2 regions of the Thermaerobacter litoralis genome follow, and region 2 is predicted to be linked to the other one. Evidence: riboswitches for the same ligand, from Rfam matches in the RefSeq annotation. Region 2 holds a riboswitch; the other holds the start of a gene.
The links. Region 2 has a riboswitch for S-adenosylmethionine ahead of ACYQ02_RS06915 (methylenetetrahydrofolate reductase). Riboswitches for the same ligand answer to the same signal wherever they lie in the genome.
Positions count from the first base shown of each region.

Region 1: linked by a shared signal. The riboswitch ahead of metX (homoserine O-acetyltransferase MetX) and the one ahead of ACYQ02_RS06915 (methylenetetrahydrofolate reductase) in region 2 are both predicted to bind S-adenosylmethionine.

Region 1 covers NZ_BAAIES010000005.1:171,467-185,507, forward strand. The annotation lists gene queG (tRNA epoxyqueuosine(34) reductase QueG) at 1-1,318, opposite strand, end outside; gene ACYQ02_RS04230 (alpha/beta-type small acid-soluble spore protein) at 1,571-1,918, opposite strand; gene ACYQ02_RS04235 (D-alanyl-D-alanine carboxypeptidase family protein) at 2,059-3,516, opposite strand; gene ACYQ02_RS04240 (hypothetical protein) at 3,884-4,663, shown strand; gene ACYQ02_RS04245 (hypothetical protein) at 4,987-5,406, opposite strand; gene ACYQ02_RS04250 (homoserine dehydrogenase) at 5,464-6,564, opposite strand; gene metX (homoserine O-acetyltransferase MetX) at 6,561-7,748, opposite strand; SAM riboswitch class I at 7,844-7,962, opposite strand; gene ACYQ02_RS04260 (helix-turn-helix domain-containing protein) at 8,269-8,589, shown strand; gene ACYQ02_RS04265 (hypothetical protein) at 8,990-9,445, shown strand; gene ACYQ02_RS04270 (M48 metallopeptidase family protein) at 9,507-10,643, opposite strand; gene ACYQ02_RS04275 (cupredoxin domain-containing protein) at 10,938-11,375, shown strand; gene ACYQ02_RS04280 (biotin--[acetyl-CoA-carboxylase] ligase) at 11,448-12,518, shown strand; gene sfsA (DNA/RNA nuclease SfsA) at 12,515-13,516, shown strand; gene ACYQ02_RS04290 (MurR/RpiR family transcriptional regulator) at 13,536-14,041, opposite strand, start outside.
Region 2 covers NZ_BAAIES010000008.1:397,591-411,631, reverse strand. The annotation lists gene ACYQ02_RS06930 (carboxypeptidase-like regulatory domain-containing protein) at 1-666, shown strand, start outside; gene ACYQ02_RS06925 (class E sortase) at 709-1,755, shown strand; gene ACYQ02_RS06920 (trans-sulfuration enzyme family protein) at 1,752-3,005, opposite strand; gene ACYQ02_RS06915 (methylenetetrahydrofolate reductase) at 2,995-5,292, opposite strand; SAM riboswitch class I at 5,433-5,540, opposite strand; gene menA (1,4-dihydroxy-2-naphthoate octaprenyltransferase) at 5,740-6,786, shown strand; gene ACYQ02_RS06905 (isochorismate synthase) at 7,085-8,914, shown strand; gene menD (2-succinyl-5-enolpyruvyl-6-hydroxy-3-cyclohexene-1-carboxylic-acid synthase) at 8,907-12,467, shown strand; gene menB (1,4-dihydroxy-2-naphthoyl-CoA synthase) at 12,608-13,444, shown strand; gene ACYQ02_RS06890 (L-cystine transporter) at 13,977-14,041, shown strand, end outside.

The DNA of each region.
Region 1 (14,041 bases), on a different contig from region 2:
CCGGAACGGCCGCCCGGGCCCCCGGGCCCCGATTGCCCAGGGCCACGATGGCGTTCCGCTGCCAGGTCTTGCGGCCCCGCCAGGCCCCGGTCAGGGGCCGGTAGCGCGCCTGGAAGGCCGCCCGTCCCATCTGCAAAAGGGGCACCAGGGGCGGTCGCGCCAGGTCGTCCCCCACCGGCGGGGCAGAGCCGGGGGCGTCCCCTCCCCCGGGGGGCGCGGCGGGGCCGCCGGCGGGTTCGTCCCCCGCCTCGCGGGGCGGGCCGGCCAGCGGCCCGTTGGGCGCGGTGCTCCCTTCGCCCGCCGCCGTCTCCGGGGCGGGCCCTTGGCCCGCCGCCGCGCCCGGGGCGGGCTCGTCGGCCGCCGCCCCGAAACGCCCCGCCGCGGGCTCCCCGGCCGGGGGGTCGCCGCCCCCTGCCAGCCGCAGGGCGGGATGCCCCGGCCGCGCCGGGTGGTTGAACGGGCAGACCGCCTGGCAGGCGTCGCAACCGTACAGGCTCTGGCCCAGGGCGGCCCGTTCCTCCGCATCCAGCATGCCCGGTTTCTGGCTCAGGAAGCTGATGCAGCGCCGGGGATCCAATTGCCGCGGCCCGAGGAACGCCCCGGTGGGACACGCGCGCAGGCAGCGGTCGCAGCCGGCGCAGGCGTCGGCCAGGGGCTGGTCGGGCGGCAGGGCCACGTCGGTGACCAGCTCGCCCAGGAAGACCCACGATCCCCAGCCGGGCACGATCAGGCAGGCGTTCTTCCCGATCCACCCGATGCCCGCGCGCTCCGCCCAGGCCCGGTCGACCAGCGGCCCAGTGTCCACCTGCACGGCCCAACGGCAGCCGGGGACCCGGGCCTCGAGCCAGCGGCCCAGAGCCTCCAACCGCCGGCCCATCACGTGCTGGTAGGAGCGGGTGCGGCCGGCCGCGGCCACGTAACCGCGCAGCCCGCCGGCATCGCCCCCCGCCGCAGCGCCGCCCCGGGGCCCCCGGCCCGGGGGATCGTAGGCCATGGCCACGGCGACGACCGAGCGGGCGCCGGGGAGGAGGCTCTCCGGGTCCGTGCGCCGGACGGGATCGGGGTCTTCCCAAGGGGTGGCCATGCCCAAGGCCTGCCGTCGACGCAGCAGGGCGGCCAGATCCAGCTGGGGTGTGGCCGCGGCCACCCCCACGGCGACGAAGCCCAGCCGCCGCGCCTCGGCCACCAGCGCCGCCTTGAGCTGCGCCCCTCCGCCCCCGCCGAGGGGTTCCGCCCCGCCCGTCCCCGGGACCACGCCGGGGTTCCCACCCTCGCCCGAGGGGGTGCCGTCCAATCCGACCGAAGGCATGCCATCCATCGCCCGTCCTCCGATCCGTTCCAGAGGCCGTCGTTTCGATTCCGAGCCGCCGTTACGAGCCGTCGTTGCCCTGACGAACCGCCGTCCCGCCCAGCGCCGTCGTGTCACGCGCCCTCGTGCCCCACGGCGCGCCGGCCCGGCGAGGGACCGCTCCCCGCGGCGCCACGCGCAAAAAGGCGGCCACCCGGTTGCCCGGGTCGCCGCCCGACCCCGTCTTTCCTCGATTGTACCGTCTACCGACTGGGGTGCCGACTACCAGGTTGGACCGGCCGTGGGTCCGTTCCCCGCCAGTTGTTGCTCGGCCAGGGCGATCATGCGCCGGACCATCTGACCGCCCAAGCGGCCGCCCAGGCGGCCGCCGATGGCGCCGCAATCCCGGGTCGTCATCTCGCCCCAGCCCCGCTCGCGGATCTGGTGGGCCAGGCCGAGCTCCTCGGCCACCTCCCACTTCTGCCGGTCGAGGGCCGCATCATATGCCGCGGGCGAGGTCATCCCCGGCGGCACCAGGCCGATCTCCTGGGCGACCTCCATCTTCAAGCGGTCCAGCCCCGGCTGCGCGCCGGGAACCAGCAGGTCGCCGGCGCCGCGTCGTCTGGCCATCGAGGCACCACCTCAGGTTCGGTATTCGGCCGCGAAAGACGGGCCATTCGTAGTGTGGGAAGCCCGCCGGGGCCGATACCCCCCATCCCTGCCACGGCTGGACGAACCTGCAAGCCCCAGGGGCCGCGCCCGGGACCCCTTCAGTCCGCCCCCGGGTCACGGGCCCGGAAGGCGTACCAGACGGGGTTGAAGGCGGCCACCCGGCGCCGCCAGCGGCGCCGGGCCAGCACGTACCGGCGCCAGCGCACCGTGCCCCACAGGACCACCAGCACCCCCAGCGCGGCGGCGTAGCCCACCGGCTGCCGCCGCCCCAGCTCCCGGGTCGTCGCCTGCCACAAGGTCAGCGGTTCGACGCCCCGGTCGCTCAGCAGCGGGATGCGGTCCACCACCTGGTCGCCGACCCGGACGACCAGCGTGCCCACCCGCGCGCCTTTGGCCAGGGGTGCCCGCAGGCCGGCCTCCAGCTCCACGTCCTTGTGCACCGCGGGGGCCGGTTCGTCCCGAGGAACCAGCCAGCGGGCGCCGTAGGCCGCGACCGCCCCGACGGCCGCCTCCTGGCCGCCCTCGACGGGGACGCGACCCACGGCCTCCCCGGCCCGCACCAGCTCCAGGGGACGGAAGCGGGCGAAGCCCCAGTCCATCAGGGCCGCCATGTCCCGGTACATGCCGGTGGGGTGGGCGCCCAGCAGCACGCCGATGAGCTCCACGCCGTCCTGGCGGGCCGAGGCGACCAGGGCGCCGCGGGCGGCGCTGGTGTACCCGTTCTTGACGCCGGTGGCCCCCTCGTAACGCCAGAGGAAGCGGTTGTGGTTGTAGAGGACCCGCTCGGACTGCTTCTCCGGCCAGGGCATCCGGTACTCCCGCGTCCCCACGATGCGCCGGAAGGTGGGGTTGGCCATGGCCACGCGGGCCAGGGTGGCCAGGTCCCGCGCCGAGGTGTAGTGGTCACGGCTGGCCAGGCCGTGGGGATCGGCGAAGTGCGTGTGCTCGAGTCCCAGGTCCCGGGCCCGCTGGTTCATCCAGTCGACGAAGGTCTCGACCGAGCCGGCGACGCCCTCGGCGATGGCCACGGCGGCGTCGTTGCCCGACTGGAGCATCAGCCCGTAGAGCAGCTCCTCCAGGGTGCGCTGCTCGCCCAGGGCCAGGTAGAGGCTGGATCCCTCCACGCCGAAGGCGCGCTCGCTGGTGGCGATGACCTGGTGCAGGTCCCCCCGCTCGATGGCCAGCAGGGCGGTCATGATCTTGGTGGTGCTGGCCATGGGCATGCTCTCGTCGGCATTGTGCTCGAACAGGACCTGGCCCGTGGCGGCGTCGATGAGGATCGCGGCCCGGGCGTCGGCCGCGGGGGGACGCTCAGGAGCGCCCTCGGCCGCCTCGGCCCGGGGCAAGCCGCCGGGTGCGCCGCCGGGCCCGGCCATGCCGGGCAGGACGGCCGTCACGGTGCCCAGCACCAGCGTCCACACCAACCACAGGACGAACCCGGCCCGGCGCCGGCCCCGCCTCCGGGGTGCCGCACCGGGCCCCGCCTGCAGCCGCCGCCGCGCGCCGCCCCTCCCCTGCGGCCCGCCGGCCGGCGGCCGGTCATGCCCTCCCGCCAACCCCAATGGCACCTCCTCACCATGCGGAACGGCCCATCCGCGGGGATATCCTTCAGGCTGTTGGCCACCGGGCCCGCCGGTTCCTCCCGGCTCCGGCGCCCTTGCTGACGGTAGATCCTGCCAGCGGCGGCCCGGTTCCCCGCGGGGCGGCGGGACTAGGGCGGGCGGTGGGGAAGCGCTCGAGAACGGCGGGCGGGTTGGATGTCAGCCACGGCCCGCGGCGGCTGACGATGTGGGCCGCCATGGCAGCCGGCCGGCAGGAGCGACGCACGTCGCCCGCATAGACTAAGGGATAACCGGAGCCACCGGGCCGCAGGCCGGGTGGGCCGCCGGCCCCGGTGGCCGGGACCATCGGGAGGTTGGCCCCATGGGCGGGCAGGGACAGCTGGCCATCTCCGTGGAAACCCACCCGTCGGAGTTCCAGCGGGTGCTGGACGAACAGCGGCTGGTCTACACCGTGTTCCGGTCGCGCCAGCGCTGGGTCTTCCTCACCGAGTTCGTGCCCCAGCCGGCGGCGCAGGCCGCGTCCCACTTCGTCCACCAGGTCGTTCTGCCGGAGATGCTGTTGGACCACCTGGACTCCCGCTACGCCGCAGTCGACCCCGACGACCGCCTGGCGGTCTGGAAGCAGAGCCTCCCCCTGCTGACCCAGCCGCCCCTGGCCCGCGGCACCGCGGCCCTGCTCCTGCCGGAACTGATCCAGCACGGGCGGCTGAGCATCCTGGGCTGGTTGCGCTTCCGCGGCGAGCGGTTCCTCCGCAGCCTGGTGGCGGAGCTGGCGCGGACGGGCCTGCAGCAGCTCTGGCTGGAGCGGGCGCTGAAGCAGTTCCTGGGCACCCTGCGGCCACCGGCCGAAGGCCCGGCGGAACTCTGGGTCGAAGGGCAGGGGTCCACTCTGGTGATCCGCGAGCCGGGCGGTCCGCCCCTGTACCGGGAGTTCCTGGAGGGCCACCTGGATCCCCGGGTGCCGCTGGAGAAGGAGGACCTGGCGGTTGGGCTGCTCAAGGCCCTGCGCCCCCGGCGCGTCCGGCTGGAGGGCACCCGCCGCCAGCTGGCCGAGCGGTTGCGGGAGGCCGGGCTCGAGGTGGTGGTGGAACCGGCCGGGGAGGCCGGCGACGGCCCTCGCCGGCCCGACGGCGGGCCCTAGCCGGCCCGACGGCCGTTGAAGGTCACCCGCGGCCGCCCGAGGGCCGAAGAGGCCTGCGGCCATCCGAGGCCCGAGGAGGCTAGCGGCCGCCCGCGGCCGCGGGAGGCCGTCGAGGCTTGAGCCCGGGCCGGCGTCCAGCCGGGTCGGGGCGAAACCCGTCCCGTCGGGTCCACGTCCGGTCCACGTCCGGTACCAGCCTGGTACGAGTCCGGCACACCGCGTCCCAACGACGACGGCGGCGGAGACCCGCCGCCGCGTTCCTTGTGCGATCCCGCGAAGCAACCTGCACCAGAGGCCTGACCGCCGCCCGGGCGGGGCCGCGGTCAGGCCGCCTCGTCCCGCCGGTTCCAGATCCAGGCGGCGCCGACGAGGTAGACCAGCCACTCCACCGGCCACGGTCCGGCGTCGGTCAGGTCCCAGGCGACCCGGGCGGCGGCGGCCATCGCCACCACGGCCACCAGGCGCAAAGGCTGGTGCCACCGCCGCCAGGCCCAGTGGGAGCGCCAGGGCCGCGAGCCGGCACGACGGCGCAGCGCCGTGCCCCGCCACCGGGTTCCCGGAGATCCGGACCGGATCCCGCCGGGCCGCACCACCCCCCGGGCCCGGGGATCCCGGCCCCCGGGCAGCACGCGGAACCGGCGCCGCTGCTCCCGCTCACAATCCGGGCAATAGCGGGCACCCCGCCGGTCCGCCTCAAAGGTGCGCCGGCACCGGTAGCACTGGGCGAGATGCCTGGGGCCCATGCCGCTCCCCCCTGGAGGACCCGCCGGACCCGCCCCAGGGCGCGCCCGGCGGCCCGCTCAACCTTCCCTCAATCTGAGTTTAACCGCCGCCGCGGCCGGATCCTGCCATTCCCTGTCGAAGGCGCCGCCCGGCACCCGGCTTGCCGCCCGGGGCCGGCCGTCCAGGGCGGGCAGGGGCAGCCGGTCGCCGCGCCAGATGGCGATCAGGTCGGCCAGCACGGCGCTGGCCGTGGCCTCGCCGCCGGCCCCCGGCCCGGCGAAGCGCACGGCGCCCACCGGATCCGCCTCGATGAGGATCATATTCTCCACCCCGGCCGCCTGCAGCAGCGGATCGTGGGGTGGCAAGAGCTCCGGCTGCACCGTCAGCCGGGGCGCGGGCCCGGTCCACTCCGCCGTGGCCACCAGCCGCCAGCGGGCCTCCTGGCCGGGGCCGGCGGCGGGCGCCGCCTCCAGGATCCGGCGGAAGGCCGGGTCGTCCAGACCCCGCCGCTCGACGCTCGTCCAGTCCACCGGCTCGCCGGTGACCAGCATCGCCAGGATGGCCAGCTTGCGGGCGGCGTCGCGGCCGGAGAGATCGTCGCTGGGATCGGCCTCCGCGTAGCCCGCGGCCTGGGCCGCCCGCACCGCCTCGTCCAGGCTGGCGCCCTGCTCGACCAGGGTGAGCACGAAGTTGCAGGTGCCGTTCAGCACCGCCCGCAGGCGCCGCACCCGGTTGGCGGCCAGGCACCGCAGCAGCGGCCGGATGATGGGCACGCCCCCGGCCACGGCCCCCTCGAAGGCCAGTTCCACCCCCGACCGGCGGGCGACGGCCACCAGGGGGGCCAGGGACTCAGCCAGCAGGGCCTTGTTGGCCGTGATGACGTGACGCCCGGCCTCCAGGGCCTGGAGCACGTAGCGGCGGGCGGGCTCGACCCCTCCGATCAGCTCGATCACCACGTCGACCTCCGGATCGGCCAAGAGCCGCTCCGGGTCGGTGGTCAGCAGGGCGGGGTCGACGGCGGCGGCCCGCGGTTTATCCGGGTGGCGCACCAGCGCCCCCTTGAGCCGCGGCACGCCGCCCAGCCGCTCGACCAGCCAGGGGGGTGGATCCAGCAGCCGCTGCGCCACGGCGCTGCCCACGGTGCCCAAACCCAGCAGCGCCACCACGGGACCCCTCACGGGCGCCCCTCCCCCACGGCGGCCACCGCGCCGGGCGGGGCCGCCGGCGAGGCGGCCGGTTCCTCCAGCCAGGTCATGACCCGCCGGGCCACACCCGCCGCGTCGACCAGGAAGCTGTCGTGGCCCCAGGGGGCCCGCCAGACGTGCCAGGCGACGTCCTTGCCCGCCCGGCGCAGGGCCCGCACCAGGGGCCGCTGCTCGTCCACCGGGTAGAGCAGGTCCGAGGTGATGCCGAGGACGTAGACCCGGCTCTGCACCCGGCCGGCCGCGGCCTCCAGGCCCCCGCGGTCCCGGCCCACGTCGTGCAGGTCCATGGCCCGGGTCAAGGTCACGTACGTGGCCGGATCGAAGCGGCGCACCAGCTTCTCCCCCTGGTAGTGCAAGTAGCTCTCGATCTGGAACCGGAAGGCTTCAGCGCCGGAACGGGCGGCGGTGGCGTAACCGCCCAGCCGCTCGGCCACCGGATCGGTCCCCGGCGGCACCTCGGCCCGGCCGAAGCGCAGGGCCCACTCCTCGCGACCGCGGTAGGTGGTCATCGCCAGCATGCGGGCCAGCGCCAGTCCCCGGCGCGGCGGCTGCTCGCTGGGGTAATCCCCGCCCTGCCAGGCCGGATCGGCGAAGATGGCCTGGCGCTGGACCTCGTTCCAGGCGATGGCATGGGGCGAGGCGGCGGGCGGAGCGGCCAGCACCGCCACCGCGTCGACCCGGTCGGGATAGGTGAAGGCCCACTCCAGGGCTTGCATGCCGCCCAGCGAGCCGCCCACCACCAGGGCGAGCCGCTGGATGCCCAGGGCGTCCAGCAGGCGGCGCTGGGCGTGGACCATGTCGCGGACGGTGATGGTGGGGAAGCGCCCGCCCCAGGGACCGGCCCCCGGCGCCATGGGGCTGGAAGGCCCGGTCGACCCGTAGCAGCCCCCCAGGACGTTACTGCACAGGACGAACCAGCGGCGGGTGTCGATGGGCTTGCCCGGGCCCACCGCCTCCTCCCACCAGCCCGGGCGGTCGGCGGGGTCGTGGGCGGCGACGTGGGCGTCGCCGGTCAGGGCGTGGCAGATGAGGACGGCGTTCTGCCGCCGGGGATCCCAGCGCCCCCAGGTCTCGAAGGCCAGTTCGACCCGGGGCAGGTGGCCGCCCAGCTCCAGCTGCAGCGGCCCGATGTCCACACGGCCGCGACAGGGGATCACCGCGTCCCCCTCCCTCCCGCGCCCGCTCCCCGAAGGGGTTCCGGATACGAAATTACCCCTCCCGAGAGGGAAGGGCCGAAAGGAGTTCCGGCGCCCTCTCATCTCTCAGGATCCGGCCGGATCCTGCAGGAGTTGGCACCTTACCGGCCGCTGCGGCGCGGCCGGCGGTTGCCGGGCTTCATCGGGCCAGTCCCTCCGCCACTCTGGATAAGAGAGCAGACGCGCTCTGTTGTGGCTGTTGAGAGTGATGCTAGCATGCCCGGGCGGGGAGGTCAACGACCTCCTGGCTCTGGGCTGAAGAGTGTGGGTCCCAGAAGGGAAAGGCGGTTGGCGAGCCAAGGGATTGGTAGCCAGTCCACATCCCGGAGGTGACTCGCACTGGACTTGCCCCGGTTTCGTGGACACCCCGGCACTTGGGGCGTAAGCCCCGGAAAGGGTGATCCCCATGCCGGCCACCAAGCCGCCGGACCCTCCCGAGTTCCGCCGGGGCACGGATGGTGCGCCCCGCACCCATTGAGAGCTGCGGTGGACGCATGGGGTCCGCTGGGGTCGGAAGCGGGTCGCCCGGCTAATGCGGGCCATGGGGCTCTGTGGCGTGCACCGGCGCCGGACCCGGGGGATCACCCGCCGGGATCCCCGCCGCCCGGTCGACCCCCGACCGGCTGCATCGGGAGTTTGTGCCCGATGCCCCCAACCGGATATGGGTGGCAGACCTCACGTAGCATCGATGCCTTCTCCCGTGCCGTGGTGGCTGGGCCATGGGGGGACCGGCCCGTCGCGGAGTTGCTGGTGGACGCCGTTACCATGGCGGTGCGGCGTCGCCGGCCAGGGCCCGCCCTGATCCACCACGCCGACCATGGGGCATAGGACACCTCGTTAGCGTTCACCCGTCGCTTGGAGGCCCTGGGCATCGCCGGATCAATGGGTCCTGTGGGCGATGCGCTGGACAACGCGATGGCGGAGAGTTTCGACGCGCCCCTGCAACGGGAGCTCCTCGACCGCCAAGCCTGGCCCACACGGGATCAACTGCCGCATGGCGATCTTCGAGTACGTCGAAGGGTTCTACAACCGGTAGCGGCGTCCCTCGGCCCTTGGTTCCCTCTCGCCCGACGAGTACGAGGACCGTTGGCAGCAGGAGCGAAAGACTCATTCACAGGAAGGGGTTGTCGCGTAAGCCTCAACCTGTCCACGAAACCGGGTCAACTCCAAAGCGGGTCAACTCCAAAAAGGTGGTCGTCCCGATGGCCAACACCCTTTACCTCAAGCGGGTCGTGGAAGATGTCGTACGTCAGCACCTCGCCCAGCAATTTGGGGTGCCATTCAAGTCCCGGGTACTAAAGCTCGTCGCCGGTGGCACCCACGAATTCGACGCGGTCTCCGACGACGGCAGAGTAGTGGCATCGATCAAGTCCGCTTCGGGCAAGACCTCCGGAGGGAAGAAGCCAGCGGGCAAGATAAACGCAGCGGTAGCCGAGCTATACTACCTCACGCTTATCGACGCTCCCATACGCATCCTCGTTCTGACAAGTGAAGAGTTTTTTGGGATCATGGAGAAGCACCTTCGCGGCAGGCTGGCCCCGGGCATTTCCCTGATGTACGTGCCGCTACCTAATGATGTACGGCAGCGTATGACGGAAATCCAGGCGCTCGCCAGTCAGGAAGTGCAACCAGTACGCCAGCTGGACGGAATGTCCTAAGGCGTCTGACGTTTTCAAAGACGAGCGGCTTTGGGAGCCAATGGCATTACTACACGGGCTGCTAGGGGAGGGGCACCTCGCCGTCGGCCACCGAGGGCCCGATGGACCGGGCGGGCCGCAACCAGGCCGGCACGTAGCTCCACGCCGCCCGCAGGTGGCGGCGGTTCTCCGCCGCCCGAGGATCGTGGCGGGCCACCAGCCCCCAGAAGGCCGGCCCGTGGTGCAGGTGGACCGTGTGGCACAGCTCGTGGATCAGCACGTGCTCGACCAGCTCCGGCGGCAGGAACAGGAGCTTCAGGCTGAGCCGGATGTGACGGGTCGCCGAGCAGCTTCCCCACCGGGTCTTGGGACACCCGACGGACGCACCGGCCAGCCGGAAGCCCCGCTCCCGGGCCAGGGCCTCAAGCCAGGGCAGCAGGGTGGCCCGGGCCCGCCGCGCCAGCCAGGCCCGCAGGGGCGGGGCCCAGGCGGCCGGTCCCCGTTCCAGGGCACCGGCGGGCAGCGTGATCCGGCCCGCCACCGGTACCTCTTGGGGGAGGGCCGCGGCGGCCGGGCCGGCCGGCCAGAACCCGGGGGTCCCCGCCCCGGCGGGGGGCGCCGGCGCCGCGGGCGGTGAGGAGGGCGTCACCGGCCCGCCCGCGGCCGGCCCGGCCGCCGGGGGCCGGCGGGACGGCACGGCCGGCTCCGGGCCGGGCGCGCCCCCCACGAGCCACACCTCGCCCAGGGCCCGCAACCATACCCAGGCCGGCGGGCTCGGCGGGGCGGCCGGTAGACCGGGCGCCGGCTCCGGTGGGGCGTTGCCGCTGCCGCCGGCCCGGCGCGCCTCTTCCTCCAGGCGGCGCCGGGCCCGCTGGATCCACCCCGCGTGCTGGGCGACCACCTGGGGCACCCGGTGGAGCGCATAGCCCCGCGGCACCACGACCACCAGGCCGTCGGCCGGCGAGAGGACCAGCCGCACCCGGCGCGCCCGGGCGCTGACCCGGACGGTGTAGGCGGGCAGGCCGGCGGGCAACCCGGCCGGCTCCGGCCGCCGGCCGGCCTCCCGGGACCGGCCGGGGCCCCGGCCCGGGTCCGCCGCTGGCCTATCCGCCTCCTGGTGCCGGGGGTCCCGGCGTTCCGGCGCCGGCCCCCGGGCCCCAGACCGCCCGCCGCCCGCCGGCGCCCCGCCGGTTCGTCCCCCACCCGCCGCCCTGCCCATCCAACCCCCTCCTCGCCCGTTCCCGCCGGGCCTCGGGCCGGCCCGGCGGGGCGAAGCCCGAGCCGCCGCCGGCCGCGGGCTTCCCGTCAACCATGGTCATGGTTCGCCCGGCCGGTCGCCGCTCCTCCCCGGGCCCCAAAAGGACGCGCCGGCCCGCGCGCCGGCCCGCGCCGGCCCGCGAAAAGGGGCGCCCGGCCCCGAATGGAAGGGCCACCGGATGGCATACATTGGTCCCGGAAGGAACCCGGCCGGTCCCCGACCGGCCGGGCCGGCCCCCTTGAAGGAGGTGCCGTCGTGTCCGACGGGGCTGCACCCGGGCCGGCCACCCGCTCGGTGATCGCCCTGCTGGTCTCGGCCGCCTTGCTGGCGGGCGCCCTGGGACTCCACCTCCGCCGGGCCCAGGAGCCGGTGGCCGGCGTCACCGCGCCGGGGCGGCCCACGGCCGACCGGGTGATCCGCCTGACGGAGTACGCCTATGAACCGGCGGTGATCGAAGTCCGCCAGGGGACCCGGGTGCGGCTGACCCTGATCAACACCGGACGGGAGGAACACGAGCTGGAGATCGGCGGCTACGGCCTGGAGGTGGCCGGACTCCGGCCGGGAACCAGCGTGCGGCTGATCTTCAACGCCGACGTGCCGGGCCGCTTTGAGCTGGCCTGCCACATGCCCGGCCACTACGAGAAGGGGATGCGCGGGGTCCTGGTGGTCCACCCCGCCGACGCCGACCGCTAGGGTCCCGTTGCGGCGCGGGGCCTGCGAGCGCCGGCCCTCGGCCGTGGTATGGTGTTGCCGGGAGGCGACGCCATGCCCGCGAAGGAGTTGTCACCGGCACCCGATCCCGCCCCGGCCGCCCGCGCCCGCAGCCGGGTGCTGGCCGCCCTTCTGGCCGCCGGCGGCGGGCCCGTTTCGGGTGCGGACCTGGCCGGCCGGTTGGGCATCAGCCGCACGGCCCTGTGGAAGCACATCGAATCCCTGCGCCGGGACGGCTGGCCGGTGGAAGGCCGGCCGCACCACGGCTACACCCTCGATCCCGGGGCTGCCCGGGAGCTGGCGGCCCGCCGGTTCGTCCCCGAGCTGCTGGAGGCGCGGCGGCTGGGGTCGCGGCTGGGCCACACCGTCCACTGGTACCCGGAGGTGGGTTCGACCAACGACGTGGCCCGGCGGCTGGCCGAAGGCGGGGCGCCGGAGGGGACCGTCGTGGTCGCCGGCCGCCAGGTGGCCGGCCGCGGCCGCCTGCGCCGCTTTTGGTGGAGCCCGCCCGGCGGGCTGTGGATGTCCCTCATCCTCCGCCCCACCCTTCCCCCCGAGCGGCTGCCCCTGCTGACCCTGGCCGTGGCCACGGCCGTGGCCGAGGCCGTCGAGCTCCTGGCCGGCCGGCCCGTGGCCGTCAAGTGGCCCAACGACGTGCTGGTCGACGACCGCAAGATCGCCGGCATCCTGCTGGAGACCGTCACCCATCCCCACGGCGCCGAGTACGTGGTGGCGGGGATCGGCGTCAACCTGGACGTCCAGGGGGAGCCGGTGCCGGAGGAACTGGCGGACCGGATCACCTGGCTTGGCCGGGAGGCCCCGCAGCCGGTCACGGTCAACGACGTGGCCGAAACCATCCTCCAGCGGCTCGAGGCCCGCTACCTCCAGCTCCACGGTGAGGGCGGCGAACCGGTCCTGGCCGCCTGGCGCAGTCGGGCCGCCTGGCTGGGGGAGCCGGTTCGGATCGTCCTGCCCGGGGGCGAGGTGGAGGGCATCGCCCTGGACGTAGCAGCCGACGGCTCCCTGGTGGTCGAACAGGCCGGCGGCACGCGCCGCCGCATCCTGGCCGGGGACGTGCAGCGCCTCAGGCCCCTGGGCGGCACGCCGGAGGCCGGATCCCGGTGACGGCCGGCCGCCGTCCTCCGGCCCGGGCCGTCGCCGAACCCGTGCGGGCGGCCGCCGCCCCGGCGGTGATCGTCCCCTGGCCCTCCCCCCTGACCCCGGTGATCGTCGTCCGGCGCCTCAACCGCTTCGCCGTGGAAGCCGCCGTGGCGGCAGCCGGCCCCGACGGCCGGGCGGGCCTGCAGGCGTCCGGCAGGGCCTCGGGGACCCCCCCGGCGGTGGCTCCCGGCACCGTCCTGCGGCTCCACCTGCCCAACTCCGGCCGCATGGCCGAGCTGCTGCAGCCCGGCACGCCCGGCCTGGCCTGGATCCCGCCGGGGGCGACGGGAGCGCCAGCCGACCCGCCCGGCGCTTCCCCGGGTCCCGCCGGGGCGGCCGGAGAAGGCCGCGATCCAGCACCGCCCGGCGCGAGCCCGGGCGCCGCCGGGTCCCGGCGGCAGGGGAGTCCGGTTTCCCGGCCCCCGCACCCGGCCCCCCGGCGGACGGCCGGCGACCTGCTGCTGGTCCGCGACCAGGAGCGGTGGGTCTCCGTCGATGCCCGCATGCCCAACCGGCTCTTCGCGGCGGCCCTTGACCGGCGCGCCCTGCCGCCCTTCGCGGCCTACCGGCGCTGGCGGGCGGAGGTGGCCTGGGGGGCCGGCCGCCTGGATTTCTGCCTGGATCAGGCGGACCCGCCCGCCCCGCCCTGCCTGGTGGAGACCAAGTCCTGCAACCTGGTGGAAGGGGCCACGGCCCTCTTCCCCGACGCCCCGACGGCCCGCGGCGCCCGGCACCTGGAGGAGCTGGCGGCGGCGGTCCGGCAGGGCTACCGGGCCGCCGTGGTCTGGTTCGTCCAGCGGGACGACGCGGCCGGCCTGGCACCCCACCGGCGGGCCGATCCCGCCTTCGCCGCAGCCCTTTCCCGGGCCCGGGCGGCCGGGGTGGAGGCCTATGCCTACCGCTGCCGGGTGACGCCGGCGGCCATCACCGTGCTGGACTCGATCCCGGTCGTGGAGGCATGAGGGCAGCCGGCCCCGTCGCCTACAGGCCCTCGCTGGGGCCGGCCACCTCGCCCGGTCCGACGATGCGCTCCGAGCGGCGTTCTTCCTTGAGGTAGGTGCCCTGCCGGTCCCAGACGTCCTCCAGCTCCCGCAGGGCCGCTCGCACCCGCTCGGGCTGGGCCAGGGCGACGGCGGTGATCAGGGCGTTGATCACGCTGAGGGGGGCCACCAGGGAATCGGCGAAGGAGGGCGACTCCGACTTGGCGGGCAGGACGATGCTGGCCTCTTCGACCAGCGGGGAGACCACGCTGTCGGTGATCAGGATCGTCCGGGCACCCCGCTGGGCGGCCAGGCGGAAGGCCTCGGCGGTGGCGCGGGCGTAACGGGGGAAGGTGATGGCCACCACCACGTCGGCGGGCCCGGCGGCCATCAGTTCCTCCAGCACCGTGCCGGCCTGGGTCAGAGTGCGGGCATTCCGCAGCATCAGCTGCAGGTAGTAGCCCAGGTAGTGGGCCAGGGCGGCGGCGCTGCGGTGGCCGACCACGT
Region 2 (14,041 bases):
CGGGTCGATCTGCCGACGGGGGCCATCACCGGCCTTATCTGCGACGCCTTGAGCGGGCTGCCCATCCCCGGCGCCACCGTGTCGGTGGAGGAGGACCGGGGCGTCGACCTGGGCGTGGCCAAGACCGACCTGGGCGGTCGCTTCAGCCTGGACATCGGCCGGAGCGAGGGCGGCCGGCTGACCATCACGGCCAGCGCCGGTGGCTACACCGTGGCCACGGCGGGCCCCATCAGCCTGGGTCCCGACGGCACCGCCACGGTCAAGGTGTGCCTGCAGCGGGCCAGCACGGGGCCGGAGAACCCGCCGGGCGACAACCCCGGGGACGGGGAGGACGGCGGTCCCACCCCGCCGGCCGGCGGCAACCCGGGACCTGGGCCGGGACCGGGCTCGGGCGGATCTGGTGGCTCGGGCGGCTCCGGCGGCGGCCCGGGCGGCGGCGCCGGCGGTTCCGGCGGGGGCGGCTGGGGAGACCTGCCCTTCACCGGTGGAAACGGGCTGGCCTTCCTGCTGGCGGGTACCCTGGCGGCCGGGGCCGGCCTGGCCCTCCGCCGCTGGGCGATCCGCACCGGGGCGATGGCCCGGGCGGCCGGCCCGCAGCTGGACGCGGCGGCCGACGGCAAGGCCCCGGCCCTTGAACCGCCGGTTGGGGGCCGACCCGTTCCCTGACAGGTCCGTACAGATTCCGTTCGGTTGGGAGGCGGAGGCGCCGTGGCAAGGGGGTCTCGACGCCGCGGGTGGGCAGCCCTTCTGGGCTGGGTCCTCATCGGGGCGGGCGCGGCCCTGGCCACGGCGCCTGCCCTGCAGGGGGCCTACGGGGCCGGCTGGCAGGCCCACCTGCGGGCGCAGCTGGCGGTGGAACGGGGCGGGGGCGGCCTGGCGCCGCCGGCCGGTCCCTGGCCGGGGCCGGCCGCGGGGCCTGGCGAGCCGGGGGGCGCCGGGAGCGCGGGCCGGCCGGAGGCACTACCGGGCGGGCCGGGGGGCAGCGGTGAAGGCCCGGCCGGCGGCGGCGGGGTTGCGCCCCGGACGGCCGGGGAGGAAGGGGCCCGCGGCACGGCGGCAAGCCCGGCCCCGGGGGTCGGGATCCGGTGGGCGGACCGGCTCTGGGGGTCCCCGGCCGTGGTGACCCTCCTGGAGCTTTTGGGCCGCTGGATCGCGGCCCTGGAGCGGGTGCTGTCCGCGTTGCTCCGGCTGCTGGTCCGGCTGGGGGTGCCCGAGGGATGGCTCGCCTGGTGGTGGGACGACCCCGCCGTGGCCGGTCCCGGCGGCCCGGGGGCCGGTGCTGGGGCGGACGCCGCCCGGGCGGGTGGGGGCGGGGTGGGCGGTGCCGGCGGCGCCGGCCCAGAGGCCGGCGGGGTTGCGCCGGGGCAGGCCGTGGCCCGGCTCGTCATCCCCCGGGCGGGGGTCGACGCCGTCGTCCTCTACGGGACGAGCCGGCCCGTGCTGGCCCGGGGCCCGGGCCTCTACCCCGAGGGCGACCTGCCCGGTCCCGGTGCCCGGGTCGCCATCGCCGCCCACCGGACCACCTACGGCGCCTGGTTCCGCCACCTGGACCGGCTGCGCCCCGGGGACGCCATCGCCCTCTGGTACGGCGGGCGCTGGTACCGCTACCGGGTCGACCGCCTCTTCGCCACCCGCCGGGACGACTGGCCCGCCGTCCTGAACGGGCCGCGGCCCGGGCTCATCCTGACCACCTGCCACCCGCCCGGCTCGTCCCGCCAGCGGCTGGTGGTGTACGCCATCCCGGCCGGCGGCTAGGGACGCCCCACGGCGTCCAGGGCGCCCAGTTCCGCCAAGGTCGCCGCGGCCCGCTGCCGGGCCTCGGCCAGGGGCAGGTCCGAGGGCCCCTCCAGGGCCTGCTCCAGGTCGGCCGCCAGGTCCTCCACCGCCTCGATCCCCACCGACAGCCGCAGGAGCCCGGCGTCGATGCCCAGCCGTTCCCGCAGGGCCGGCGGCATCTCCTTGTGGGTCGTGCTGGCCGGGTGGGTGATCAGGCTCTCCACCCCGCCGAAGCTCTCGGCGAAGAGCACGAGCCCCAGCCGCTCCAGCACCCGGTCCACCTGCCCGGGATCCCGCAGGCGGAAGCTCAGCATGGCCCCGAAGCCGCCCGCCTGCCGGCGGCAGCGGTCGAAGAAGGGGCTGGAGGGCAGCCCCGGGTAGTACACGGCCGCCACGGCGGGATGGGCCGCCAGCCAGTGGGCCAGGGTCAGGGCGTTGGCCTGGGCCCGGGCCATGCGCAGGGCCAGGGTCTTGAGCCCCCGCAAGGCCAGCCAGGCGTCGTGGGGCCCGAGGACGCCGCCGGTCACCGTGCGGATGGAGGCCAGTTCGTCCGCCAGGGCCGGGCTGGCCGCCACCGCGATCCCGGCCACCAGGTCGTTGTGCCCCGCCAGGTACTTGCTGGCGCTGTGGACCACCACATCGGCGCCCCGGGCCAGGGGCCGCTGGAACAGGGGCGTGAACAGGGTGGAGTCGACCACGAGCCAAAGGCGGCGCGCCCGGCAGAGGGCGGCCAGCCCGTCCAGGTCGGCCACCCGCATCAGGGGGTTGGTCGGGCTTTCCACCAGGACGGCCCGGGTCGCCGGCGTCACCGCCGCTGTCACGGCGGCCGCGTCGGTGGTGTCCGCCAGGGTGTAGGCGATGCCCAGGTGGCGGAACAGCTCCTCCAGGACCCGCCAGGTGTGGCCGTACAGGTCTTCCGTGACGACCAGGTGGTCGCCGGGCCGGAACAGGTGGAGGACCGCCGTCAGGGCGGCCATGCCCGAGGCGAAGGCCAGGGCGGCGAAGCCGTCCTCCAAAGAGGCCAGCGCCGCCTCCAGCGCCTCCCGGGTGGGGTTGTGGAGCCGGCTGTAATCCCAGCCGGTGGTCTGGCCGGGCCCGGGGTGCTCGTAGGTGGCGGTCTGGTAGATGGGGACGGCGACGGATCCGGTGCGGGGGTCGCGGCGCACGCCGGCGTGGACCACCTGGGTGGCCGGGTGCAGGGGCCCCGCGGGGCCGGGTTCAACCGGCATGGGGACGCACCTCCTCCCTGGGGGCGGTCGCCGCCGAGGGGCCCGCCGGTTGCGGCGGGGACGCCGGCGAGACCGGGTCGAACCGGGCCCGCAAGCGGCGGACGAACTCGGCCACCGGTTCCGTTTTCCCATAGGAGACGACCACATAGATCCCGGCGATGTAGGGCCGGGCCGCCTCCACCACCGCCTCGGCCAGCTCCAGGCCGACCTCCAGACCCCGGTCCCCGGCCCGGTCGAGGGCCTCGCGGATGGGGGCGGGGATGGTGATCCCCGGCACCTGGTGGTGCAGGTAGTGGGCGTGGCGGCCGCTGTGCAGGGGCATGACGCCCATCACCAGGGGGACCGGGCAACCGCCCAGCCGGTCGAGGACCCGCTCCAGGGGCTCCACCTCGTAGAGGGGCTGGGTCATGACGAAGTCGACCACGCCCACCGCCAGCTTGCGGCGAAAGCGGTCCAGCTCCCGGTCCAGGTCCTCGGCACAGGGGCTCAGGGCGCAGGCGACGGTGAACTCGGCCGGCGCCCCCAGGGCGTTGCCCTGGGGGTCTTCGCCCCGGCGCAGGGCGGCCAGGATCTCCAAAAGGCCGATGGAGTCGACGTCGTACACCGCCGAGGCCCGGCTGGTCCCCAGGCGCGGGTGGTCGCCCGTCAGGGCCAGCACGTTGCGCACGCCCAGGGCGTGGGCGGCCAGCAGGTCCGCCTGCAGGGCCATGAGGTTCCGGTCCCGGGTGGTGCAGTGCATGATGGCGTCGACGCCGGCGCTGCGGACCAGGAGGGCGCCGGCCAGGGCCGCCATGCGCGGCCGGGCCATGGGGCTGTCCCCCACGTTGACGGCGTCGGCCCCGGCGGCGGCCACCGTCCGGGCGTCGGCCAGGAACTTGGTGGCCACCGGCCCGCGGGGCGGGTCCAGCTCGACGCTGATGACGAACCGGCGGCCCAGCTTCTCCCGCAAGGGGGCCGGGCTGCCGCCGGGGGAGGCGGCCGGCGGTTCGGGCCGGGCGGGGCCGGCGACGGTGCCGTTGCCTTGCGGCCCAAGGCCGCCGCGGACCTCGAGCCGCACCGCCCCTGGAAGGGCTTCGGCCGTGGGGGAGGATCCGGCGGGCTCCGCGCCGGGCCAGGGCCGCCCATCCGGGCCGATCCCCTGGGGGGCCCCGCCGCGGGCTTCCAGGCGGGTTCCCAGGCCGGCCCCCAGGCGAGCTCCCAGGCGGGCCCCTAGATGGGCCAGTTCGTCCCCCGTGAAGGCGCCCGCGCCGCCCACCCAGCCGACGCCCAGGAGGAACAGGCCGTCCCACCCACCGGCGGCGCCATGAAGGGCGCCCTCCGCACCATCCCCTGGGCCATCAACAGGATGCAGGTGGCCTGGGGCCCCCGGATCGCCCGGCGCGGCGGGCCCGATGGGACCGCCGGCCGTCCCCAGGGCGACCCACAGGGGACCGCTCCACCCGGCCCGGCGCAGGGCTGCCAGCCAGGGCACGGCCGTCTCCGGCCCGGCGGGCGCCACCACCCCCAGGGCGTCGGGCCAGCCCGCGGCGGCCAGGATCCGGAGCCCCTCCCGCACCCGGTCGGGGGCCGCCTCCGGCCCGGCGCCGTCCGCGTGCCAGAGGACCCCGGCCGGCAGCCGGGACGCCTCCCGGACGGCGACCAGGGCCGCCACCGCCTCCCGGGGATCGGCGGCCTCGATCCAGAACAGGTCGACGCCCCCCGCCAGCAGGCCGGCCACCTGGCACCGGTACGCTTCCTGCAGCGCGCCCGGCTCGGCCGCCTCTCCGCCCGCCGCCGGGGAGCGCCGGGTGGGCCCGGGGCCGAGGAACCCCGCCACCAGGCACGGCTGGCCGGCCAGTTCCCGGGCCGAGCGGGCCAGCTTGGCCGCCTGCAGGTTGATCGCTTCGATCCGGGCCGCCGGCGTCCGGGGAAGCCAGGCCGGGCTGGCCCAGCGGGTGTGGGTCCGGATCAGGCGGGCGCCGGCCCGGAGGGCGGCCAGGTGGACGGCCTCCACCCGCCCCGGCGCGGTGAGGGGCCAGGGGGCCAGCTGCTCCGCCGCCGCGGCCTCCAGGGCGGCCGGTTCGTCCGGGGCTGCTCGCCCGGCGGACCCGCTCGCCCCGCCTGGCCGGGCGGGGCCGAGGAGGCCGGCCTCGAGAGCCAGCGTCCAGCCGGGGTCGCCGTCGGCCAGGGCGGCGCAGGGCAGGAAGGCCCCCAGCGGGCGGAAGGCGACCGCCGCCAGGGGAGCCGGTTCGTCCGTCGCGGGCAGGCCGGCGGCCGTTCCGGCGTGCCGTGGCATGGGTTCCGTCACCCCGATCCTCACCTCCCGTGGCCAGGTCCCTCGCGGGACCGGGTCCACCGCGGTCGCGCGAGGTCCCCGAGCGGCAAAGGAAAAGCCCCTTCCGAAGGAGGAAGGGGCTTGGTCGTCGACTGGGTTCCCCGTTCCCCCTTCTCTCATCTCTCGGCTCCTCTCGGAGCCGCGGGAGTTGGCACCGCACGACGGAGTCGCCGGTTGCCGCGGCGTCATCGGGCCCGTCCCTCGACCGCTCTGGATAAGAGAGGGGTTGGCCGGCAGGCCGGCCGGGTGCGTTGTCAATGGAGATTACGCACAGTATAGCCGGGTTCCGCCAAGGGGGCAACAGGTCAGATGCGATTTCCTTCGTTACAATAGAGGGCGTGGTCGTGGTTTGGAACGAGGGCCGGCGGTGGGGATCACAGCCCCGCGCCAAGGCCCGCGCCGAGACGGGGGAATGGACGGGTGCATCCTACGGACGAACGCAGCCCGGCCCAGGCGCCTGCGGGGGAGGCTGCGAGCCCGGCCGGGACGAGCCCGGCCCCGGCCGCGGGGCCGGCGCCCCAGGGGATGCCGGTGCCGGGAGAGCGGTCCCGCTCCTGGCGCCTTCTCTTGAAGGCCTGGTACCAGGCCAGCCGCCCGCACCTCAAGCCCGTCACCATCATTCCGGTCCTGGTGGGCATCCTGGTGGCGGGCGGGGAGGGCCACTTCGACCCCTGGCTGGCCCTGCTGACCCTGCTGGGCAGCCTGGCGATCCACGCCGGCACCGACATGGCCAACGACTACTTCGACTACATCATGTACGAGGGCGACGCGCCCTTCACCGGCGGCAGCGGCGTGATCCAGGCGGGGTGGCTCAGCCCCGACAGCCTGCGCCGCGGCGCCTGGACCACCTTCGGCTTCGGCGCCCTGGTGGGCGGGTACCTGGCCGCCCGCACGGGCTGGCCGGCCCTGGCCTTCGGCCTCCTGGGCATCGCCAGCGGCCTCTTCTACACGGCGCCGCCCATCCGCTACGGGTACCGCGGCCTGGGCGAGCTCATGGTCGGCCTGAACATGGGGGCCGTGCTGGTGCTGGGGTCCTACTACGTCCAGGCCCGCGGCCTCTCGGTGGAGGCCCTCATCGCCTCCCTGCCCCTGGTCTCCCTGGTGGCGCTGATCCTCTACGCCGAGTCGATCCACGACATCGAGGAGGACCGGGCCACCGGCAAGATGACGGTGGCCGCGCGCCTGGGGGAGACCCGGGCCCTGCGCCTCTACTTCGGCTGGGTGGCCGCCACCGTGGTGCTGATCGTGGTGGGTGTGGCGGCCGGCCGGCTCCCCGCCCTGGTGCTCATCACCTTGATCCCCGCCGCCCGGTGCCTGCGCCAGGCGCCCGCCTTCCTCGCCCGGCCGTACCGGCACCAGGACCTGTACCGGCTGGGCCGGCTCGCCCTGGGGCTGTACAAGGCGGCCGGGGCCTCCCTGGTGGCCGGCTATGCCTGGTGGTGGGTGCGGGCGGCCACCGGCTTCTGAGGCGGGCGGATTCCCAGCCGGTCGCGGTGGGGCCGATGGCGGAGGGGCTTTTCGTTGACGCCGCCAGGCGGCGTCCCGCGCCGCGCTGCGGGGCCCGTTCCCGGCCGGGAAGGCGGCCGGGAAACCGGCCCCGGAAAGGGTCGCTCGATGGGCAAGGGTTCCGGCAGGGATTTCCCCCCGCGTCACGAACCAACGTGGTTGGGGTCGCCGGTGAATGAACGTTCACCCAGAGTTCGCCGGCGGCGCCACCCTTTGCCTTTCAGCCTTGGATTCGGCTCGGATCCGAACGATCAGAGGGATGACACCATTGGCCAGGGAAGCACCCCAGCTGGCGTCCCTTGCGGGACCCGTCAGCCGCGATCTTGACCGGTTGCATGCCCGCGCCCGGGACCACGCCCGGCGCGGGCGCCGCCCGTCGGTGGTCAGCTTCACGGTCGCCGCCGAGGACCTGGATCCCGTCGCCCTCTTTGAAGGGGCGGCCGTCCTCACCCGGGAAAGGGCCCTGTGGTCGGCGCCGGGGGAGGCGATGGACCTGGTGGCCCTGGGGGCCGCCGGCATCCTGGAGACCGGAGCGCCCGGGGGTGGAGCCGGCCTCGCTGCTGCAGCCGCGGGAAGCCATGGGCCCGCGGGGGGCCACGGCCGGGGCCCGGACGGGGACCCGCCCGGCGGCCCGGGTGCCGGTCCCTCCGCCGGCCGCGACCCGGTGGCCGGGTTCGCCCCCGTCGCCGGCGCTGTCCTGCGCGCTGCGGCCGCCGGGCTGGCCGAAGCCTGGCAGGCCCTCTGCGAGGGGGCCCTGGTGGACGCCCCCCACGGCGTTTGGGGCACGGGACCGGTGCTGGTCGGCGGGTTCCGCTTCGACCCCGGCGCCCCGGTCGATCCCCTCTGGACCGGCTTCCCTGCCGCCCGCTTCGTCTTGCCGGAATTGCTGGTGACCCGGATCGGCGGCGCCACCTGGCTGACCTTCAACCGGGTGGTGGTGCCCGACGGCGCGGGCCCCCAGGCGGCGGGAGAGGGGGGCCCGGCCTGGGCCTTCCCCGGCGGCATCCGGCTCACGGTGCCGCCCGCGGCCACCACGGCCGCCGGGGAGCGGGGCCGGCGCTGGCTCTCCTTGCTGGCCGTGGCCGCCGCGGTGGGGCGCCGGCAAGGGGGGTGGACGCCGGCCGGCCCCGGCCCGTCACCGCTGGGGCCGGCGGCGTCCGGCGATTCCCCGGGCGCGGGCGCGGCCGCCCCGCAGGGGAGCCTGCCGCCGGGAACGGCGGGGCGGCAGGCCCCAGGGCCGGTGCGGGCCGAGGCCACGCCCGGGCGGGAGGCCTGGGAGGCCATGGTCCGGGCGGCCCTGGAGGCCATCGCCGCTGGCGAGCTGGAGAAGGTCGTCCTGGCCCGGCGGCTGCACCTGGTGGCCGGCGCGGCCTTCGACCCGGGCACGGCCCTGCGCCGGCTGAAGGCCCGCTATCCGGAGTGCTTCGTCTTTGCCGTGGCGCGGGACCGGGCCGTGTTCCTGGGCGCCACGCCGGAACGGCTGGTCCGGCTGCGGGGCGGCCGGCTGGAGACGGCGGCGGTGGCCGGTTCCACCGGGCGGGGCGATACACCCCAAGCCGACCGGGCCCTGGCCCGGGCCCTGCTGGAGAGCCCCAAGGAACGGGAAGAACACGCCCTGGTCGTCCGCATGCTGCGGGAGACCCTGGCGCCGGTGTGCCGGCGGCTGGAGGTGCCGGACGAGCCCCGGGTGCTCACCCTGGCCAACGTCCAGCACCTTTACACGCCCATCGCCGGCCAGGTGGATGGCGTCACGATCCCCCAACTGGTGGGCCGGCTCCATCCGACGCCGGCCCTGGGCGGCTGGCCGCGGGAGGTGGCCCTGGCGTTCATCCGCCGGTGGGAGGGCGGCAGCCGGGGCTGGTACGCCGGGCCGCTGGGCTGGTTCGACCACCGGGGCGAGGGGGAGATGGCCGTCGCCATCCGCTCCGGGCTGGTGCGAGGGACGGAGGCCTGGCTGTTCGCCGGCTGCGGCGTGGTGGCGGGATCCGATCCCGAGCGGGAGTGGCAGGAGACGCGCCTGAAGCTCCAGCCGCTGGCGGCGGCCCTGGGGGTGGAAGCCGGCGCCGGGGAGGTGGAGCGGGGTGACTGAGCCTTGGGCGGGAACGGTCGCGGCCGGTGCAGGGGGCGCATCCGGCCCTGCTCCTCAGGCGCGCGCCCCGGAAGGCCCAGGGCCGGCGGCGACGGCCACGGGCCGTTCCGGGATCACGGCCCGCGCCGGGGCCGGTGACCTTGCCGGGCAGGGCAGCCCCGCCGGGGGTGGCAGCCTGGGCGGGGCCGGCGGCGCCGCGGCGCCCGACCGGGGACGGACGAACCTGGCCTGGGCCCTGGCCCTCCTGGACGGCCTGGTCCGAGCGGGCGTCGAGCACGTGGTCGTCTGCCCGGGGTCGCGGTCGACGCCGCTGGCCCTGGCCGCGGCGCGCCATCCGGGGGTGCGGCTTTGGGTGCAGCTGGACGAGCGCTCGGCCGGCTTCTTCGCCCTGGGCCTCGGGCGCGCCACGGGCCGGCCGGCCGCCGTCGTCGCCACGTCGGGCACGGCGCCCGCCAACTTCTACCCGGCGGTCATCGAGGCGCGCTACGGCCGGGTGCCGCTGGTGGTCCTGTCGGCCGACCGGCCCCACGAGCTGCGGGAGTTGGGTGCCTCCCAGACCGTCGACCAGACCCACCTCTACGGCCGGCACGCCAAGTGGTTCGCGGACCTGCCCCTGCCCGAGGACGACCCGGCCGTCCAGGCCTACGTCGCCCGGCTGGCTACCCGGGCGGTGGCCGAGGCGCTGGCCGCCCCCGCGGGTCCCGTGCACCTGAACGTGCCCTTCCGGGAGCCCCTGGTGCCGGCCGCAGAGGGGGACGAACCGGCCCGGAGGGGGCCGGCGGCCGCGCCGCCGGGCGGTGCCGTCCCGGCTCCGCGGGCCGCCGTCGAGCCGCGCCTGGCCCCCGCGGCCCTGACGGAGGGCCAGGCCGACGAGCTCTTTGCCCTTCTGGCCGGGGCGCGGCGGGGGCTCATCGTCTGCGGCCCCATGTCACCGGTGCTGCCGCTGGAGCCGGGAGCGGGGCTCGGTGGCGGCGGCGGGGCGCCTGCCAGCGCCCGGGAGGAGCCGCCCCTGGCCGCGTCGGTGCTGCGGCTGGCGGCGCGCCTCGGCCTGCCCGTGCTGGCCGACCCCCTGTCGGGCCTGCGGGGCGGGCATCCGGCCGCTGAGGCCATGGGGCCCGCGACCGGCGGACAGGGCCGCGCCACGCCGCCGGCCGGCACCACGCCGGCGGGCGGCACCGCGGTCGCGGTCAGGCCGGCTGGGACGCTGCCGGTCGCCGGGACCCCGGCGGCCGAGGCGGCCGATGCAGATGCACCGGTCGCTGGCGCACCCGCGGGCGGCGCCACGGGCCGCCCGCCCGCGGCCGCGCCGGTTCCCGGCTCGCCCCTCATCGACGCCTACGACGCCTTCTTGCGGGATCCGGACGTCGCCGCGGCCCTGGAGCCCGACGTGGTCCTCCGGCTGGGCGGGGCGCCGGTGTCCAAGCCCCTGGCCCAGTTCCTGGAGCGCCACCGGGATGCCGTCCAGGTGATCGTCGACGAGGGCGGCTGGCCCGACCCCGGCCACGTCGCCGTCCAGGTGGTGCGGGCCGACCCGGTCCGGGCCACGGCCCAGCTGGCCCGGCGGGCCGAGGAGGCGGTGGGTGCTGGAGCTGGGGTGGCTGGTTCGTCCCGGTCCTGGCTGGCCCTGTGGCAGCGCCTCAACGCTGCGGCCCGGGACGCCATCGCCCGCCAGCTGGCGCGCTGGGACGAACCCGCCGAGCCGCGGGTGGTGGACGAGCTGGCCCGCCGCCTGCCGGAGGGGGCGGTGCTGTTCGCCGGCAACAGCATGCCGGTCCGGGACGTGGACACCTTCTACCCCGCGACCCCGCGCCGGGTCCGCATCCTGGCCAACCGGGGCGCCGCCGGCATCGACGGCGTGGTGTCCACGGCCGCCGGGGTGGCTGCCAGCGGGGAAGGGCCGGTGGTCCTGCTGATCGGCGACCTGTCCTTCTACCACGACCTGAACGGGTTGTGGGCGGCGGCGCGGTATCACCTGCCCCTGCTGGCGGTGGTGGTGAACAACGACGGCGGGGGGATCTTCTCCTTCCTGCCCCAGGCCCGCCTGGACCCGGCGGAGTTCGAGCCCCTCTGGGGGACGCCCCACGGCCTGGACTTCCGCCATGCCGCCGCCCTGTACGGCTTCGCCTACCGCCGGGTGGAGACCTGGCCGGACTTCGCTGCCGCGGTGGAGGAGGCCCTGGCGGGGGGGATGCCGGCCATCGTCGAGATCCGGACGAACCGGCCGCGCAACGTGGAGCACCACCGCCAGGTCTGGGAGGCGGTGGCCCGCGCCGCGAAGACGGTGCTGGCAGGGGCCGCCCTTACGCCACCCGGGCCCCGGGATGTTCCCCATGGGGGCGGGGAGCCCGGCGATCGGCCCGGGGCCGCCGGGGTGGGGCGGCGGGTGCCGGGCGGGCCGGCCGCAGGGACCGGCGAGGCCGGCCGGTGGGACCCGGGCGCGCCGCCCACAGGGATCGGCGGGGCCGGGCGGCCGGAACCGGGCGAGCCGCCCCAAGGGGCCGCCGGGGCCGCCCGGCGGGAACCGGGCGAGCCGTCCGCACGGACCGGCAGGGCCAGGGTTGACGCCGCCCGGGCTGCCGCCGGGGCGGACGGCGGCGAAGGGCCGGCCCGGGGACCTGGCCCCAAGGGGCCGGTGGCGGGGACTCCGGTGCCGGAGGCATCCGTCGGGACCGGATCCTTCACGGCCGCGTTCGTCCGGGTGCGCGGCGCCCGCTACCACGTGGTGGCGTCGGGCGGTCCCGGCGTCGGGCCGGGGGGCGCAGGGGTCGCCCGCCCCCGGCCGGTGGGTCACCCCGAACCGGCGCTCCTGCTCCACGGCTTCACCGGCAGCGTCGCCACCTGGGCGGGGGTCTGGGAGGCCCTGGCGGAGGCGGGGCCGCTGCTGGCCGTCGACCTCCTGGGCCACGGCCGCTCGGCGGCGCCGGCCGATCCCCGCCGTTACCGCATGGAGGAGCAGGTGGCCGACCTCCTGGACCTGCTGGACCGGCTGGCCGTCGAGCGGGTTCACCTGGTGGGCTACTCCATGGGCGGCCGGGTGGCCCTGAGCTTGGCGGTGGCGGCGCCCCAGCGGGTGGCCTCCCTGGTGCTGGAGTCCGCGTCACCCGGCCTGGCCGATCCCGCCGAGCGGGAGGCGCGGCGCCGCAGCGACGAGGACCTGGCCCGCCGCATCGAGGAGGAGGGCCTCGAGGCCTTTGCCCGCTCCTGGGAGGCGCTGCCCCTCTTCGCCGGCTTGCGGCAGCTGCCGCCGGCCGCCCAGGCGGCCGTCCGGGCCACCCGCCGGGCCCAGCGGCCCCGGGGCCTGGCCAACAGCCTGCGGGGCATGGGGGCGGGAGTCCAGCCGCCCCTCTGGGACCGGCTGGCCGGGCTGCGGGTGCCCGTCCTCTGCCTGGCGGGCGGGGACGACGCCAAATACGTCGCCCTGGCCCAGGCCATGGCGGAGCGGCTGCCGCGGGGCCGGGCGGTCGTCGTACCGGGGGCCGGTCACACCGTCCACCTGGAGGAACCGGCCGCGTTCGTCAAGGAGGTGAGAGCCTTCTGGAGCGAGCACCGGTGAAGCCCGGGCGACCCTGGCCGCAAGGCCGCACCGGCCCGGCCCGGCGCCCGGGCCGCGCCCGGTCCAGGCAAACGATCCGTGCAACGCAAACGAACGGTTTCTAGGCAAACCAACCGGCATTGGAACGGGGAGGGACGCCGATGGCGACGGCAACGGAACTGCCGCGCTGGATCAAGGTCAAGGACTACGAGGACATCATCTACGAGAAGGCCGACGGCGAGGGCATCGCCAAGATCACCATCAACCGGCCCCACGTGCTCAACGCCTTCCGGCCCGAGACGGTGATGGAGATGCAGGACGCCTTCACCGATGCCCGCAACGACCCGCGGATCGGCGTCGTCCTGCTGACGGGGGCCGGGGGCAACTTCTGCAGCGGCGGCGACCAGAAGGTCCGCGGCCACGGCGGCTACGTGGACGAAGGGGGCACGGCGCGGCTCAACGTGCTGGACCTGCAGCGGCAGATCCGCACCCTGCCCAAGCCGGTGATCGCCCTGGTGGCGGGCTACGCCATCGGCGGCGGCCACGTGCTCCACGTGGTCTGCGACCTGACCATCGCGGCGGACAACGCCCGCTTCGGCCAGGCCGGCCCGCGGGTGGGCAGCTTCGACGGCGGCTACGGGGCGGGGCTCCTGGCCCGGATCGTCGGGCACAAGAAGGCCCGGGAGATCTGGTACCTCTGCCGCCAGTACTCCGCCCAGGAGGCCCTGGAGATGGGGCTGGTCAACGCCGTCGTCCCCGCCGACCAGCTGGAGGCCGAGGGCGTGAAGTGGGCCCGGGAGATCCTGGATAAGAGCCCCATCGCCATCCGCATGCTGAAGGCGGCCTTCAACGCCGACACCGACGGCCTGGCCGGCCTGCAGCAGCTGGCCGGCGACGCCACCCTGATCTACTACCTGACCGACGAGGCGAAGGAGGGCCAGCGGGCCTTCCTGGAGAAGCGCAAGCCCGACTGGAGCAAGTTCCCCCGGTTTCCTTGATCGCCTGCCCACGGCGGGCCGCCCCCTGGCCGCGCCGCGCCCGCCAACCCGGGGCCCGGTGCCGCCCGGGAGGAACCGGCACCGGCCGGGGACCCTGCCGGTCGCGGCACCCCGCCGCCGGAGTGGGCACCCCGCCGCCTGGACGGGCGCCCACGCCGCCCGGGCGGGTACGCCGCCACCAGGGTGGACACCCCGCCACCCGGGCAGGCACCCCGCCGCCGGGGGCACCCCGCGGCCTGTCCGGCCGTCCAGCCGGGATGCCCGCAAGGGCCGACGGGCCGCGCTGCGGGGTGGGGGGCAGGTCCGGCGCCGGGGCTGCGCCGGCGGGGCTGATACCGGGCGCCTGCGGTGACGGTTTCGCCCGCAGGCGCCCGCCGTGTCTTCCGGCCGGTCGGGATCCCGGGCATCTCCGTGATCCCCGTCACTTGCGTCTCCCCGCCCCCTGGCTTTTAATGAGTTTGTCGACCGGCACACTGGGGTTCGGTGCGGCCAGTCGGGTGGAGGAACCGGGTGGCGTGAGGAGGATGCCTCGATGGCTTGGCTTCCCGTGGCGCTGAACGTCGCGGGCCTGTTCGTCCTCATTGGCCTTCTCTACGG